Regions from separate parts of the Rhodoferax sp. WC2427 genome, predicted to be linked through region 4. Evidence: predicted binding sites of a transcription regulator. Region 4 holds the regulator's gene; each other region holds the start of a gene.

Region 1 (4,213 bases), 200 kb from region 4:
GGCAAACAGCTGGTAGTCCGGCGCGGTGGTGGTGCTGGCGACCAGGCGCGCCTGGCGTTCGGTCAACTGGCTGTTCAAGGGCATACCGGACAGATGCGCGCCGACCACGGCCACCCGGACCACCGCCTGCGGCCGGAGACCCGGCAGCGCCTGCAGTTCGGGCAAAGGCCACTCCAGCGCGCCCTGCAGCATGCCGCTGGCGTGGTGGTAGCGTTGGCCCAGCGCGGCCAGTTGCCAGTCGCTGCCGCAGGGGCCGATCAGCGTGATGCCAAACGGCAAGCCGTCGGCGCGCAGGCTGCTGGGCACCGCGATGGCGGCGTAGTCCAGCAGATTGACGAAGTTGGTGTACGCGCCCAGGTTGCGGTTGAGCACCACCGGGTCGGTCTGCATCTGCGCAATGGTGTAGTGCGTGGGCGCGGTGGGCACCAGCAGCACGTCGATGCCGTCCCACATGGCGGCGGCCTGTTGGCCATAGGCCCGCAAACGCACCTGGGCATCCACCAGATCGGCGGCGCTGTAGGCCCGCCCACTGGCGAGGATGCTGCGCACCGGCTCGATGACCTCGGCCTCGTGGGCGTCGAAGAAACGGCGCACGGCGGCGTAGCGCTCGGCCACCAGTGCGCTGTCGTACAGCAGCGCGGCAGCGGCGGCCAGCGGGGCGTAGGCAATGGTGACGGGTGTGCCGCCCAGGTCGCAGAGCCTCTGGATCGCCTGCTGGAAGGCCGCTTCGGCCGCCCTATCGCCGAAAAAAGCCAGGGTGTCGGGTACCCCAAAGCGAAACTGCGCAGGAAAAGGGCTGCTGGCCAAAGCCAATGGCCGAGAAAACGGGTCCAGCGGGTCGTAGCCCATGGCCGCCTGCAGCACCTGGGCGGCGGTGCCCACGCTGCGGGCGAAGATGGACACGCAGTCCACGCTTTGCGCCGCAGGCAGCACCCCCCGAGCGCTGACCAGGCCCTTGGACGGCTTGATGCCGACGATGTTGTTCAGCCCGGCGGGCACGCGGCCCGACCCAGCGGTGTCGGTGCCCAGCGCAAAGTCCACCTGCCCGGTGGCCACCACATAGGCCGAACCCGCGCTGGAGCCGCCCGACACGTAGGCGGGGTTGAAGGCATTGGGCACCGCGCCATAGGGCGAGCGTGTGCCGTTGAGGCCGCAGGCAAACTGGTCCAGATTGGTCTTGCCCAGCAGCGATGCACCGGCTTGCAGCAGCTTGTGCACCACACCGGCATGCGCCGTGGGTTGATAGGCAAAGGCCGGGCAAGCGGCGGTGGTGGGCAGGCCCAGCACGTCGATGTTGTCCTTGACCGCGAAGCGCAAACCCGCCAAAGGGCCGTGCGTCGCCCCCACGATGGGCGCGTCAGCGCGTGACAGCCAGGCTGCAGCAGCGGTACCGCTGAGCGGTGATTCAGTTTGCACCATGTTGAAACATCCCATCTTGTATCCAAGACGAGATGCAAACAGTGTGCCAACTTGCGAGGGGTGCTAGCGGGCGCGAGCTGCCCAGTTCGGCACCATGCCTGCGGCTCCCTGCCGATTTTGGGCAGCCCTGGTTAAAATCGCGGGTTGCCTACCTGCCTGGTAGCGCCCCGTTTTGCTCTGGAAACCACCTTGTCTTACGCCTCCGAAACCCGCCGCCGCCGCACGTTTGCGATCATTTCCCACCCGGATGCGGGTAAAACCACGCTGACCGAAAAGCTGCTGCTGTTCTCGGGCGCGATCCAGATTGCGGGCTCGGTGAAAGCGCGCAAGGCTACTCGGCACGCCACCAGCGACTGGATGGAGATTGAAAAGCAGCGCGGTATCTCGGTGGCCTCGTCGGTCATGCAGATGCTGTACCGCGACCACGTGATCAACCTGCTCGACACGCCCGGCCACAAAGACTTCTCGGAAGACACCTACCGCGTGCTGACCGCGGTGGACTCGGCCCTGATGGTGATCGACGCGGCCAACGGCGTGGAAGCACAAACCCGCCGCCTGATCGAGGTCTGCCGCCAGCGCGATACGCCCATCATCACCTTCGTCAACAAGATGGACCGCGAAGTGCGCGAGCCACTGGACATCCTGGACGAGATCGAACGCGAACTCGGCATGCCCTGCGTGCCCATGACCTGGCCGGTGGGCCAGGGCAAGAGCTTTGGCGGCATCATGAACCTGCGCACCCAGACCATGACGGTGTTCGACTCGGGCAAGGAACGCCTGCCGCAAGAGTTTGAAACCATCGCCCTGGACAACCGCGCCGAACTGCTCAAGCGTTTTGGGGCCGAATTTGAATCGGCCGAGCAAAGCATGGAACTGGCCGCCGGGGCCTCCCCTGCCTGGGACCTGCAGGCCTTTTTGGCGGGTAAGCAAACCCCCGTGTTTTTTGGCTCCGGGGTGAACAACTTCGGGGTGATGGAAGTGCTGGACGCGCTGGTCGACCTAGCCCCGCCGCCCCAGCCGCGCACCAGCACCACGCTGGTAAACCGCCAGCCGGTGGTCAAAGAGATCCAGCCCGAAGACAAGGCCTTTGCCGGTGTGGTGTTCAAGGTGCAGGCCAATATGGACCCGGCACACCGCGACCGTATCGCCTTTGTGCGCATGGCCTCGGGCAAGTACACGCCCGGCATGAAGCTGCGCGTGCAGCGCACCGCCAAAGAGCTGCGCCCCACCAGCGTGGTGACCTTTCTGAGCCAGCGCCGCGAAGCAGTGGACGAGGCCTATGCGGGCGACATCATCGGCTTTACCACCCACGGCGGCGTGCAGTTGGGCGACACAATTACCGACGGTGCCAGCCTGCAGTTCACCGGCCTGCCCTTCTTTGCGCCCGAGCTGTTCATGACCGTGATCTTGAAGAACCCGCTGCGCACCAAGCAGTTGCAGCAGGGCCTGGCCCAGCTGGGCGAAGAAGGGGCCATCCAGGTGTTCCGCCCCAATGTGGGCGGGCCGATGCTGCTGGGTGCCGTGGGCCAGTTGCAGTTTGAAGTGGTGCAGCACCGCCTGAAGTCTGAATACGACGCCGACGTGCGGCTGGAAGGCTGCCAGTACACCGGTGCGCGCTGGATCACCGCCGACACCCCTGCAGAGCTGCGCGCCTTCACCGATGCCTACCCCATGCGCATGGCCAACGACGCGGCAGAGACGCTGGCCTACCTGTGCACCTCGCCCTACGACGTGCGGCTGGCGCAAGAGCGTTTCCCGAAGATCCACTTCCACCCGCTACGCGAGCACGCGGGCCTGGCGCTGCAAAACGCGGGCTGAACAGAATTGCTACAAAAAGTGAGCTTTGCCGCTAGCCACTACGGAGCATTGGCCGTTTTTGTCATTGCCTGCTGGGGTTTGGGACGCACGGCCATCCACAGCCTGCTGCAAGAATCGAAGGTAGACCCGTGGATGGGGCATGCGCTGTCTACCACCTTGGGCTTGGGGATTTTCATCTGTGCGTTGCAATGGCTAGGGGTCGCTGGTGCACTAAAGGCTCCATGGATATACAGCCTGCTCATTCTCGGCGCGTTATGCGCGGCTGCGCCGTTACAGGCGGTCTTTAAGAAATCCATCGATGCAGGAATGCCATCCTGGCGTGCGCTGGCGTTCCACCGCGGTGGAGCCGCGGTTGCAGTCATCCTGGTCGGCTGTTTTGTGCTGCTCGACCCCCTCAAACCTCCGCATGAGTGGGATGAACTGGCTTACCACCTTCCCCATGCCCAGCAATGGGCGCAAAGCGGCCATCTACAACCCAACGAATGGCTGCGTTACCCCTGGTTTCCGTATAACTACGACTTGCTTTATGCCGGCAGCCTTGTGGTGCTGGACGATATCGCTCCCCACCTGCTGCACGCGCTGGCAGGTTGGACCATTGCATTGATGGTGTTTCGTCTGGGGGTGCGCTATGCATCTACTTTAGAGGCATGCCTCGCCAGCATCCTATGGCTGCGCTTGTCGCGGGCCGAATTTAGCAATGCATACGTTGACATGGGGGTCACCCTGTTCGTGCTGGCAGCGTGCATCGCGCTTCAATATTGGTTCGAGAATCCCGAGCAGCGCCGTTGGCTGGCGCTGTCGGCGTTTGTGATGGGCTTAGCGGTCGGCTCCAAATACCAGGCCCTGAGCTTTCTCCCGCTGTTCGGTTGTGCGGTGCTATGGCGAGATCGGCGGGCCAGCACCATTGCAATGGCAAGTCTATGCCTCTTGGTTCCCTGCTTGTATTGGTATGCCCGCAACACATGGATGACGGGTG
Region 2 (4,213 bases), 690 kb from region 4:
TTCCAGGCCGACACCTCGCGGTAGTCCTCGTAACCCACGTAGGCCGGGTTGCCCCGGACCACGCTGCGCAGGCGCGGGTACTGCGGCTGGCCTTGCGCGTCCAGCACCGGCCGACCGGCCTCGGTCTTTTCAGCCTGGATCGGCACCACGGTGACGCTGAGCAGGCGGTCGTAGTTGCGCAGCCCGACAAACTCGGTCGGGTTGGGCGACAGCAGGCGCTGGTTGGTAAAGCTGAACACAATGGCCAGCACAAACGGCAGCACCACAAACAGCAGCAGGGCGGCCAGCGCCGGGGCCGACATCAGCCAGGCCGTGCGCGACTCCTGCTGGTGCACGCGGCGCAGGCTGGGCCGCGCCGCCGGGGTGCCCGCCGCAGTGGGGAGGGGGAGGGTGGAGGACATGGCGGTGCGGCCTTAGCGCTTGAAGCCGTAGCCCTTGTTGTCGGCGATGTTGCGGTCGATCGCATCGGCGGCGTTGTCCAGCGTGGTTTGCACATTGGCGCCCGTGGCGATGTCGCGCAAGGCCTTTTCAAACGTGCTGGTCAGGAATGGATAGCCGGGCGTGGACGGGCGGGTCAGGGCGTATTTCTGCGCAAAGTCGTAATAGAAGCGCAGCTTGCCGCCTTCGCGGTAGTCGGTGGTGAGGGCCGCCGCGCGCTTGGTGGCGGGCAGCAGCGAGGTGGCCTGGGCCAGCTTGGCTACGTTGGCGGGCTGCAGCATGAAGTCGATGAAGGCTGCCGCGCCTTCCGGATTCGGGCAACTGGCGCTGATGCCGTACTGCCAGGACGCTGCACCGATCTTGGGGCCTTTGCCGAAATCGGGCACCGGCATCACCACCGCATCGTCACCCCATTTCTTGAAAATCTCGTCGTGCCCCCAACTGCCAATGAAGTCCAGCGGTACCCGGCCCTGGACGAAGGATTTGTCATCGGCGGGCTTCTTGTTGACAAAGCCCTTTTTGAACAAATCCTGGAACCAGCCGCCAAATGCCACGGCAGGCTTGCCATTGAGCGCGCCCTCGGCGGTGGTCATGCTCTTGCGGTCGATCAGGTCGCCGCCAAAGCTTTGCAGCCAGGGAGAGAAGCCATACGTCCACCATTCGCCGTCGTAGCTGTTGTGGATGTCGATCACGTATTCAAATTCGGGCAGCTTCTTCAGTTTGGCGAACGCATCGTTGGTCTCGGCCAGGCTCCAGGGTTGGGCGATGGTGGCCACGCGCACGCCCGCTTTGGCCAGTGCCGATTTGCGGCCATACAGGGCCAGGGCCACGTCGTACTGGCCCACCGAATACAGCACGCCCTTGTAAGTGCCCTTGCCGCCTTCGAGCAGATCGGCCTGCAGGTCTTTGTCCAGCAGCTTGTCGAGTGGGCGCACATAACCCGACCAGGCAAAGTTGGCCACCGTGGGCTGGTCCATGTCGATCAGACAGGGCAGTTTCTTGGCCACGGCGGCGGCAGTGACCGACTGGGTGTACGAGCCCTTGGGCAGGTTCTCGTAGACCACCTTGTACTTTGGCTGCGACTTGTTGAAGTCGTCGATCATGGCCCGGGTCACGGTGACTTCCAGGTCGCCGCTTTCGTGCCGCCACAGCGGAATATCGATGGGCGCGGCCATGGCGGTGGCACCCAGGGCGGACAGCAGCAGGGGGGTGAGGTGCAGGGTTTTTTTCATAGTTGACTTTTACGTATTAGGTTAGAAAACTGAAACGGGCGGAACGGCATTCAAAGCAAACGGAGGGTGTACCAACTAAGCCCACGGGTGCGCTGCAAGTGGTGATTAAATCGTATTAGGTGGCGGTTGGATTATTTGATTGAAGGAATGCACTGTCAATTCAGTAGTTACCCGCAGGTCGGGTGTCTGGAGCGGTTGTTGCAGCCCAACCCCCTTGTCGCAGGTGTGGGATAGGGTGCTTGCGCAGACCGATAAAATTTATATAAAAAAGGCTCTTTACGCCCATTCCATCAGCATGAGAAGCTACGTTTTGTGTAGCAGACTCGGAATGGACGGTGGGGACTGTAAGCAATTGCAAAGACAGAACCCCGGCTGTGCGCCCCAAGTTGGTGACGGCTTGCACCGCGATGAGGCAACACCCCCGGGATTCGCGCGCAAACCATGCTTTTCTCTGCCCTATTGCCTGGCATGGATACTGCTTAATCCACCGTGTCCGCAGGTAAAGCTGCCTGTGGAGCGATAGATCCCTCCGCTAACGAAGGCGGAACCCCGATTGAGCCTGGGCCTGAGTGCCTGGTCGTTTGGATGTTCCAACCCACACCCGTGGCTTCGCGGAGGGTGCTTTGCATCGTATGCCCATGGCCTCGCCGTGGATGCTGTGTGATGTACCTGTTCCCTGCGGTTCGCCCCGGGTCATTGCAGGATAAGCATGATGAAAATAGTTTTAGTTGGCCACGGCATGGTGGGCCACAAGTTCCTTGAAAGCCTGAGTGAGACCGGCATGACCGGTGTCGAAGTCACGGTGCTCTGCGAGGAGCCCCGCCCCGCGTACGACCGCGTCCACCTCTCCGAATTCTTTAGCGGAAAAACCGCCGACGACCTGTCCCTGGTCGAGCCCGGCTTTTTCGAGCGCACCGGTTTCACGCTGCGCCTGGCGGCCCGCGCCGCCTCGGTCGACCGTATCGCCCACACCGTGACCACCCTGGACGGTGAAGTGTTGCCCTACGACAAGCTGGTGCTGGCCACCGGCTCCAACCCCTTTGTGCCGCCGGTACCGGGGCGTGACCGCGAACACATCCACGTCTACCGCACCATCGAAGACCTGGAGGCCATGCAGGCCTCCGGTGCCAAGTCGAAGACCGGCGTGGTGGTGGGCGGCGGCCTGCTGGGCCTGGAATGCGCCAAGGCCCTGCGCGACATGGGCCTGGAAGCCCACGTGGTGGAATTTGCCCCACGCCTGATGACGGTGCAGGTCGACGAAGGCGGTGGCCGCGTGCTGCGCGCCAAGGTAGAAGAGCTGGGCCTGACCGTGCACACCGGCCGCAACACGCTGGAGATCACCGACGGAGCCCGTGCCCGCCACCGCATGGTGTTTGCCGACGGTACGCACCTGGAAACCGACATGATCGTGTTCTCAGCCGGTATCCGCCCGCGCGACGACCTGGCCCGCCAGTGCGTGCTGGCCATCGGCCCGCGCGGTGGCGTGGTGATCGACAGCGCCTGCCGCACCAGCGACCACAACGTCTACGCCATCGGCGAATGCGCGTCCTGGAACGAGCAGGTGTTTGGCCTGGTGGCCCCAGGCTACGAGATGGCCCGCGTAGTGGCCCGCCATATTGCGGGTGACAAGGACGCGGCCTTCGTCGGTGCCGACATGAGCACCAAGCTCAAGCTGATGGGTGTGGACGTGGCCAGCATTGGCGATGCCCATGGCCGTACGCCCAAGAGCCGCAGCTGCCAGTACGTGGACGAGCTGCGCCAGATCTACAAGAAGATCGTCATCAGCGAAGACGGCAAGCAACTGCTGGGCGCGGTGCTGATTGGCGATGCCACCGAATACGGCACGCTGCTGCAGATGGCGTTGAACGGCATCACCCTGCCTGCGGACCCCGAATTCCTGATCTTCCCGTCCAGCGACGGCAAGGCCAAGCCGGGCCTGGGCGTGGAGGCTCTGCCCGATACGGCCCAGATCTGCTCCTGCAACAACGTCAGCAAGGGTGCTATCTGCGCCGCGGTGGGCGAGGGCGCTTGCACCATCGCCGAGATCAAGGCCTGTACCAAGGCCGGTGCCACCTGCGGCGGCTGCGTGCCCCTGGTCACCCAGGTGATGAAGTTCGAGATGGGCCGCCTGGGGATGGCCGTCAACAACCACATCTGCGAGCACTTTGCGTACTCGCGGCAAGAGATTTACCACCTGGTGCGCGTGGGCAACATCAAGAGCTTTGACGAACTCATGGCCAAGCACGGCACCGGCCTGGGCTGCGACATCTGCAAGCCGGTGGCGGCCAGCGTGCTGGCCTCCTGCTGGAACGAGTTTGTGCTCAAGAAAGACCTGGCCGGTCTACAAGACAGCAACGACTACTACCTGGGCAACATCCAGAAAGACGGCACCTACTCGGTGGTGCCGCGCATGCCGGGGGGCGAGGTCACACCCGACGGCCTGATCGCCGTAGGCCAGGTGGCCAAGAAGTACAACCTGTACACCAAGATCACCGGCGGCCAGCGGGTCGATTTGTTCGGCGCACGCGTCGAGCAGTTGCCAC
Region 3 (4,213 bases), 240 kb from region 4:
TGGGACGCTGCTGGACCCTGCCGCAGGGGGCAAGTACTAACGTATTTTCCACATAGGCGCCGCTGGAGGCGGTCCGGCTCCCCCAGCCCTGCATTCAAAGCAAATGGGCCGCCCACGCTTATCCCATCGGCGCAGGCAGCTCTTATTTTTATAGTATTTCAACCGCCAGAGCGGTTGCTTCGCCGCCGCCTATGCACAGCGTGGCCACGCCCCGGCGCAGGCCGTGGGCTTGTAGGGCATGCAGCAGCGTCACCAGAATACGCGCACCGCTGGCGCCGATGGGATGGCCCAGCGCGCAGGCACCGCCATGCACATTCACCTGGCTGTGCGGCAAGTCCAGCTCGGCCATCAGCGCCATGGGCACCACGGCAAAGGCCTCATTCACTTCCCACAGGTCCACCTCGGCCACACCCCAGCCGATCTTGGCCAGCAGCCTGTGCACGGCCCCCAGCGGCGCGGTGGAAAACCAGGCCGGTGCCTGGGCAAACGTGGCGTGGCCGACGATGCGCGCCAGCGGCTGCAGGCCCAGCTGCGCGGCGGTGGAGGCGCGGGCCAGCACCAGGGCCGCCGCCCCGTCGCTGATGGACGAGCTGCTGGCAGCGGTAATGGTGCCGTCGGGTTTGAACGCCGGTCGCAACGTGGGGATCTTGTCCAGGCGGATCTTGCCCGGGGCTTCGTCGGTGGTGACTTCGGCTCCTTTGGCCAGTACCGGCGTGGTCTCTGCCGCAAACGCGCCCGAGCCAATCGCCGCCTGCGCCCGCTGCACGCTGGCGGTGGCAAACGCGTCCTGCGCCGCGCGGGTAAAGCCGTATTTCGCTGCGCAGTCTTCGCCAAAGCTGCCCATGGAGCGGCCCGGCTCGTAGGCATCTTCCAGCCCGTCCAGCATCATGTGGTCCAGCACCTGGCCGTGGCCGATGCGGATGCCGCTGCGCCCCTGGGGCAGCAGGTGGGGCGCGTTGGTCATGCTCTCCATGCCCCCGGCCACCACCAGGTCGTGGCTGCCCGCCACCAGCATGTCGTGCGCCATCATGGTGGCAAACAGGCCCGAGCCGCACATCTTGGACAGCGTGACCGCCCCCGTGCCCTGCCCCAGCCCGCCCTTGAACCCCGCCTGCCGCGCCGGAGCCTGCCCCTGCCCCGCCATCAGGCAGTTGCCCATCACCACCTGGTCGATCCGCGCCGGGTCCACCCCCGCCCGCGCCACCGCCGCCCCAATAGCCGCCCCGCCCAGATCGTGCGCCGCCAGCGTGGCGAAGGCCCCCTGGAATGCCCCCATGGGGGTGCGGGCGGCGGACAGGATGACGATGGGGTCGGTGGTGGGCATGGTGGCACTCCTTTAGAGGCACTGTACGCCTGCTGGCCCGGCAGGTGCGGCACGGCGAATGGCATGGCGCCCCGGGCAGAAGGGCCCGGCGCCATCCGCCAGCAGATACCGGGGTGCCAAGAAGCGGTGGCTATCGGGATTCATTTTCCCCATTAAAAAAGGGGCCTAGGCCCCTTAATGCATGGTTCACCGTGCGATTTACTTTTCAGCGCGACGGCGGCGTGAAACGGCCAAACCGACCAGTCCCAAACCGAGTAGAGCAATACTGGCGGGTTCAGGCACTTTATTCACAGGGGTGTTTCCAAAGTCCACGCCACCAGAAGCATTGTTAATCGCAACCAAACCATTGGTTGCCGCATCAAAACCGCCCGATGTATTGGTGAAGCTAGTGAACAAGGTGTCGTAAAAAGGATTGGGTGTTACAAAAAACAATGCCCCATCGGCAGTTAAGGAAAATGCCAGAGTTGCATTTAACGAAGTGCCAAATAATTCATTGATACTGGACGAGGCCACGATGCCCGAACCCGAACCCAACAAAACCGTATCCGACGAATGCACCACCGTGCCGCTGCTGGCGTCGGCATTATTTGCCATACTGAATACGCTATTGGATCCGTCAGATTTTTCACCCCACAAAGTAGAGGTTAATGAATTCACGGTGTAGGTGCTGCCAACTGCGCCGAAAGACCCGCTCAACAAACTTGTGGTGTAGCTGTACTCGGCCCACAACGCGTAGCCCTTGGTATTGCTCAATCCTAGACCCGTATCACCGGCGCCCAATAAGCTTCCCTGCGCATCGGTAAATGAAGTCAGCTGAATATAGCCAATACCTGACATGGTCTGGGCGATTGGATTCAACGCGATTAACGTCGATGCCGATCCATTCATGAAGTTGGCATTATAAGTGGGTGCAACATAACCAAAAAAACTTGGATCCACGACAAAACTCGGTGTGGGCGCAGCGAAGGCCGGCAATGTGAAACCAGCTGCAGCAACGACTGCATACATAGCGGCAGTCTTAAATACGTTTTTCATGAAATATCCAGGTTTTAGAGGCAAGGCGAGCACCACTATTGGCGCTGATACATTTGTTACAAGCAATGTACATGCCAATTTTCAAAATCCCTTTGAATCAACGACTTATAAGGAAAAAATACCTTTTCACAAATCCGAGTGTAAGAAAAATCGATATGTTGTATAACGAACAGATAAAACAAAGAAAATCTGTTATAGGAACTTGGAAAATACCGCCAATTCCCGAGCTCTTGTGCAGGTTGTAAAAAGCTGCGCAGGGCGTGCGGTGTCCACACGCCCTGCGCAGCGGCAGCACTGCCGCTTCCGCGCGCCTAGCCTTGTGCGATCGGGATCACCGCGTTCACCGGCACGTAGATTTCCCCGCCTGCGCTTTTGAATTCCTGCGACTTTTCCAGCATGCCCTGTTCGGCTGCGGCGGCTTCGCTCACACCCAGGTTCTTGGCGTACTCGCGCACCTCTTGCGTGATCTTCATGGAGCAGAACTTGGGGCCGCACATGGAGCAAAAGTGCGCCACCTTGGCCGAGTCCTTGGGCAGGGTTTCGTCGTGGAATTTCTTCGCGGTTTCGGGGTCCAGCGACAGGTTGAACTGGTCCATCCAGCGGAACTCGAAGCGGGCCTTGGACAGCGCGTCGTCGCGGTAGCGCGCACCCGGGTGGCCTTTGGCCACGTCGGCGGCGTGGGCGGCGATCTTGTAGGTGATGATGCCCACCTTCACGTCGTCGCGGTCGGGTAGGCCCAGGTGCTCCTTGGGCGTGACGTAGCACAGCATGGCAGTGCCAAACCAGCCGATCATGGCCGCGCCTATGCCGCTGGTGATGTGGTCGTAGCCGGGCGCAATGTCGGTGGTCAGCGGGCCCAGGGTATAGAACGGGGCCTCACCGCAGTGCTTGAGCTGCTCGGTCATGTTCTCCTGCACCATGTGCATGGGCACATGGCCGGGGCCTTCGATCATGACCTGCACGTCCTGCTGCCAGGCGCGTTGCGTCAGCTCGCCCAGGGTGCGCAGTTCGGCAAACTGGGCCTCGTCGTTGGCATCGGCGCTGGAGCCGGGGCGCAGGCCGTCGCCGAGCGAGTAGCTGACGTCGTAGGCCTTCAGGATCTCGGTCATCTCATCGAAGTGGGTGTAGATGAAATTCTCTTGGTGGTGGGCAATGCACCACTTGGCCATGATGGAGCCGCCGCGCGAGACGATACCGGTCATGCGGTTGGCGGTGAGGTGGATGAACGGTAGGCGCACACCGGCGTGCACGGTGAAGTAGTCCACGCCCTGCTCGGCCTGCTCGATCAGGGTGTCGCGGAAGATTTCCCAGGTCAGGTCTTCGGCCACGCCGCCCACTTTTTCCAGCGCCTGGTAGATCGGCACGGTGCCGATGGGCACAGGGCTGTTGCGGATGATCCAGTCGCGGGTGGTGTGGATGTTTTTGCCGGTGGACAGGTCCATCACCGTGTCGGCACCCCAGCGGATCGCCCAGACCAGTTTTTCGACTTCTTCTTCGATGCTGGAGGTGACGGCCGAGTTGCCGATGTTGGCGTTGATCTTGACCAGGAAGTTGCGGCCAATGGCCATGGGCTCGACTTCGGGGTGGTTGATGTTGAGCGGGATCACGGCGCGGCCGCGGGCCACTTCGGAGCGCACGAACTCGGGGGTCATCACCTTCGGGATACTGGCACCGAAGCTGTTGCCTGCCAGGCGCTGGTCGCGCTCGGTGTTGGCAGCGTACTGGGCCATCCACTCCATCTTTTGGTTCTCGCGCAGGGCGACGAATTCCATTTCAGGAGTGATGATGCCTTGGCGGGCGTAGTGCATCTGCGAGACATTGGCACCGGCCTTCGCCCGGCGCGGTGTGCGTTGC
Region 4 (4,213 bases):
CAACCTGGTGATCGAATGGGCCGCCAAGCAGGGCCTGGACAAAGCCAAGTTTGTGGAAACCTACAACTCGTTCTCGGTGGCCACCAAGGTGCGCAAGGCCGCGCAACTGCAAGAGGCCTACAAAGTCGCCGGTGTGCCCGCCATGGGTGTGGCCGGACGCTTCTACACCGACGGCACGCAAGCCCAGTCGATGGAGCGTGGCCTGACGGTGGTGGATTACCTGGTGTCGCAGCAAAAAACCTGACCGGTCGCCCGCGTACCGCACCTATGAGCCCGCTTTTGCGGGCTTTTTTCTGGGCTACCCGAATCGACCGGTACAATCATCTGCAAGATTCGTGCCTCTATGAAAAACGCCTACCACACCTTCCTACTCTTGTTGCTGTGCACTTGTGCGGGCAGCGCTGCCTGGGCTGAAAAAGCCGACCGCCTCAAGCCCATGAACGTCGAGTCCGATGCCATGCGCTACGACGACCTGAAGCAAACCAACGTGTTTACGGGGCGCGTGGTCATGACCAAGGGGACTATCGTCATCCGTGGAGCCCGTGTAGATGTGCGCCAGGACGCCGAGGGCAACCAGTTTGGCGTGGTCACCGCCGAGCCCGGCAAGCTGGCCTACTTCAAGCAAAAGCGCGACGGCGTCGACGAATACATCGAGGGCGAAGGCGAAACCATCGAATACAGCAGCAAGCTCGACAACGTGCGTTTCATCAAGCGCGCCGTGATGCGCCGCCTGCTGGGCAGCAAGGTCAATGACGAAGTGACCGGTGGTGTCATCGTCTACGACAACACCACCGATGTCTTCACGGTGGACAACGGCACGCCCGCGAACAACCCCGGTGGCCAGAACGGTCGGGTCCGCGCCATGTTGACTCCCAAGGTGGTGGCCCCGGTGGCCTCTGCGCCAGCGGGCTCCGCCAGCCCCGCGCTGCGACCCAGCACCACGTTGGAGGGCGCGCAAAAGTGAAGGCCGTGGCAGAGGTTGTAGACAGTCGCCTGGAGGCCCGCCATTTGCAAAAGGCCTATGGCAGCCGCAAGGTCGTGAAGGACGTGACCCTGGCGGTCAAAAAAGGCGAAGTGGTGGGCCTGCTCGGCCCCAATGGCGCGGGCAAGACCACCTCGTTCTACATGATCGTGGGCCTGGTACGGGCCGATGGCGGCAGTATCTCCATCGACGGCCAGCCGGTCGAGCACATGCCAATCCACCGTCGGTCGCGCCTCGGCCTGAGCTATTTGCCGCAAGAGGCCTCGATTTTTCGCAAGCTCACGGTGGAAGAAAACGTGCGTGCCGTGCTGGAGTTGCAGCATGGCGAGGACGGTAAATCGCTGACCAAGGAGGCGATCGAACAGCGCCTGACCGCCTTGCTCGAAGACCTGCGGGTGGAACACCTGCGCCAGTCCAGCGCCCTGGCCCTGTCGGGTGGCGAGCGCCGCCGGGTGGAGATCGCCCGCGCCTTGGCCACCCAGCCGCGTTTCATCCTGCTCGACGAGCCGTTTGCCGGTATCGACCCGATTGCGGTGATCGAGATCCAGCGCATCATCGGCTTCTTGAAGTCGCGCGGCATCGGCGTGCTGATCACCGACCACAACGTGCGCGAGACCCTGGGTATTTGCGACCACGCCTACATCATCAGCGACGGCCATGTGCTGGCCGAAGGTACGCCGTCCGAGATCGTGGACAACGCCGATGTGCGTCGGGTCTACCTCGGCGAGCACTTCCGCATGTGATTGCACGATGAAGCAAGGCCTTTCCCTACGCGTTTCCCAGCACCTGGCGCTCACGCCCCAGTTGCAGCAGTCCATCCGCCTGTTGCAGCTCTCCACCCTGGAGCTGAGCCAGGAAGTGGACCAGATGCTGGACGACAACCCGTTTCTGGAACGCAACCTGGACGACGCACCCCGCGAAGAGTTTGGCCTGGCCCAGGCCGACACGCCCGTGAGCGCAGGCGACCGCGAAACCGAATCTGCTCCTACTTCTGTAGCTGAATACACAAGCGAGACCAGCACCGAGGGCTCAAATGACTCAGAGTCGCCGCTGACCGGTGGGGACGACACCAGCTGGGATGGCGACGGCACCTCCGAGATGAAGCCCGACGACAGCGAGTGGGGCGGCGACGCACCCGCCCGCCAGAACAACCTGGGCGAAGACGGCGAGGCCGATGCCACCGAGCTGGCCCGCAACCAGGAATCGCTGACCAGCTTTTTGCACCGCCAGGCACTGGCGCTGCGCCTGGGTGAGGTAGACCAGGCGGCGCTGCGCTTCCTGATCGAGTCCCTGAACGACGACGGCTACCTCGAAGACGACCTGGCCAGCCTGGCCCAGGGCCTGGCGGGCGACGACCTGGAGGCCCAGGAAGAGCTGGTGCACCGCTTCACCGTCGCCTTGGGCCTGCTGCAAAGCCTGGAGCCCGCTGGCGTGGGTGCGACCCATCTGGGCGAATGCCTGGTGTTGCAGCTCAAGGCGTTGCAATCCACCATGGGCAACGACCCGGTGCGCAAGATCGCACTGCGCATCTGCCGCCAGCCCATGGACCTGCTGGCCCGGCGCGACGTGAAGCGCCTGGCCCAGCTCTGCCACGCCACCGATGCCGACATCAAACTGGCCATTGCGCTGATCGCCCGGCTGGAGCCCAAGCCTGGCCGCCGCTTTGTGGATGTGGAGCGCAACATCGTGGTGCCCGACGTGATCGTGGCCAAAGTGGGGCGGGGTGCCAACGCCAAGTTCCGGGTGGTGCTGAACCCCGAGGTCATGCCGCGCCTGCGCGTGCACGACATCTACGCCAACGCCCTGCGCCAGCACAAGGGTGGCGGCAAGGACTCTTCGAACAACGCCGCCCTGCAGCAGCGCTTGCAGGAAGCCCGTTGGTTCATCAAGAACATCCAGCAGCGCTTCGACACCATCTTGCGGGTCAGTAACGCCATCGTGGAGCGGCAAAAAAGCTTCTTCAGCCACGGCGCGCTGGCCATGCGCCCCTTGGTGCTGCGCGAGATTGCCGACGAACTGGGCCTGCACGAGTCCACCATCAGCCGCGTCACCACGGCCAAGTACATGGCTACGCCCTACGGCACCTTCGAGCTGAAATACTTCTTCGGCTCATCCCTGGGCACCGAGACGGGCGGCAATGCCTCCAGCACGGCGGTGCGCGCGCTCATCAAGCAGTTCGTTGCCTCCGAAGACCTGAAAAAGCCGCTCAGCGACAGCCAACTGTCGGATATGCTGAAAGAGCAGGGCATCGAATGCGCCCGCCGCACGGTAGCCAAGTACCGCGAAGCCTTGCGGATCGCGCCGACGAATCTGCGCAAGGCGCTGTAGCGGACTCCTGACCAGTCCCTGCGTGTGCGGGTCCTGCCCGGGGGACTGGCAGGCCAAGATGCCCCTATGGGATACTCCACGCCTCCCAGCGGACCCGCTCCGCGCCCCACTTTGGCACCGACTCCATGAACCAACTCCAATTATTTTTACCCTGCGCCGCTGGCGTGGAAGAGCTGCTGGCCGAAGAGGTGCACGCGATTACCGGGCTGCAGGGCGAGGATTTGCGCTCGCACCGGGGCGGGGTGCTGGTGCGCTCGTCGTGGCGCGATGCGATGCGGCTCAATTTGCACAGCCGCCTGGCGCAGCGGGTGCTGATCGAGCTGTCCAGCACGCCCTACCGCAACGAGCAAGACCTGTACGAGGCCGCGAGCAACGTGGCCTGGGAGATCTGGTTTACGCCCAAGCAGAGCTTCAAGATCGAAGTCACCGCGCAACACAGCCCGCTGACCTCGCTGAACTTCGCCGCCCTGAAGGTGAAAGACGCGGTGGCCGACCGTTTCCGCTTCAAGACTGGCGTGCGCCCCGATGTGAACGTGCAGTGGCCCGACGCGCGCATCTACCTGCACCTGACCACCGAGCACGCCACCATCTACATCGACACGTCGGGTGACGCGCTGTTCAAGCGCGGCTGGCGTGAAGACAAGGGCGATGCTCCGCTGAAGGAAACCCTGGCCGCCGCCATGATTGCCGCCAGCGGCTGGGACGGCACCACGCCCTTCTACGACCCCTGCTGCGGCAGCGGCACCATCGCCATCGAGGCTGCGCAGATTGCCTGCAACATCGCCCCGGGCAGCCTGCGCCGCTTTGGCTTCGAGAAGCTGCTGCCGTTCCAGCCCCATGTGTGGTCGGCCATCCAGGACCAGGCCGCCGAGGCCGAGCACGAGCCGCAGGCCCCCATTTTTG

What was found. The regulator sigma-54, encoded in region 4, starts transcription at its own class of promoters, with help from an activator protein. The targets are predictions, from matches to a motif close to TGGCANGNAANCTGCTTT.
Region 1: atzF (allophanate hydrolase) is a predicted target of sigma-54. The motif match lies at 1,451-1,468, and genes of this name have one in related genera.
Region 2: nirB (nitrite reductase large subunit NirB) is a predicted target of sigma-54. The motif match lies at 2,135-2,152, and genes of this name have one in related genera.
Region 3: pepA (flocculation-associated PEP-CTERM protein PepA) is a predicted target of sigma-54. The motif match lies at 2,419-2,436, and genes of this name have one in related genera.

What each region holds. Positions count from the first base shown of each region.
Region 1 is NZ_CP162006.1:4,123,529-4,127,741, forward strand. Features, by position in the region: gene atzF (allophanate hydrolase) at 1-1,419, opposite strand, end outside; gene AB3G31_RS19240 (peptide chain release factor 3) at 1,609-3,237, shown strand; gene AB3G31_RS19245 (ArnT family glycosyltransferase) at 3,256-4,213, shown strand, end outside.
Region 2 is NZ_CP162006.1:3,629,010-3,633,222, reverse strand. Features, by position in the region: gene AB3G31_RS16900 (carbohydrate ABC transporter permease) at 1-401, opposite strand, end outside; gene AB3G31_RS16895 (extracellular solute-binding protein) at 414-1,670, opposite strand; gene nirB (nitrite reductase large subunit NirB) at 2,383-4,213, shown strand, end outside.
Region 3 is NZ_CP162006.1:4,077,510-4,081,722, forward strand. Features, by position in the region: gene AB3G31_RS19020 (acetyl-CoA C-acyltransferase) at 149-1,324, opposite strand; gene pepA (flocculation-associated PEP-CTERM protein PepA) at 1,523-2,359, opposite strand; gene thiC (phosphomethylpyrimidine synthase ThiC) at 2,671-4,213, opposite strand, start outside.
Region 4 is NZ_CP162006.1:4,320,257-4,324,469, reverse strand. Features, by position in the region: gene AB3G31_RS20140 (thiol:disulfide interchange protein DsbA/DsbL) at 1-244, shown strand, start outside; gene lptA (lipopolysaccharide transport periplasmic protein LptA) at 344-964, shown strand; gene lptB (LPS export ABC transporter ATP-binding protein) at 970-1,725, shown strand; gene AB3G31_RS20125 (RNA polymerase factor sigma-54) at 1,733-3,310, shown strand; gene AB3G31_RS20120 (class I SAM-dependent RNA methyltransferase) at 3,436-4,213, shown strand, end outside.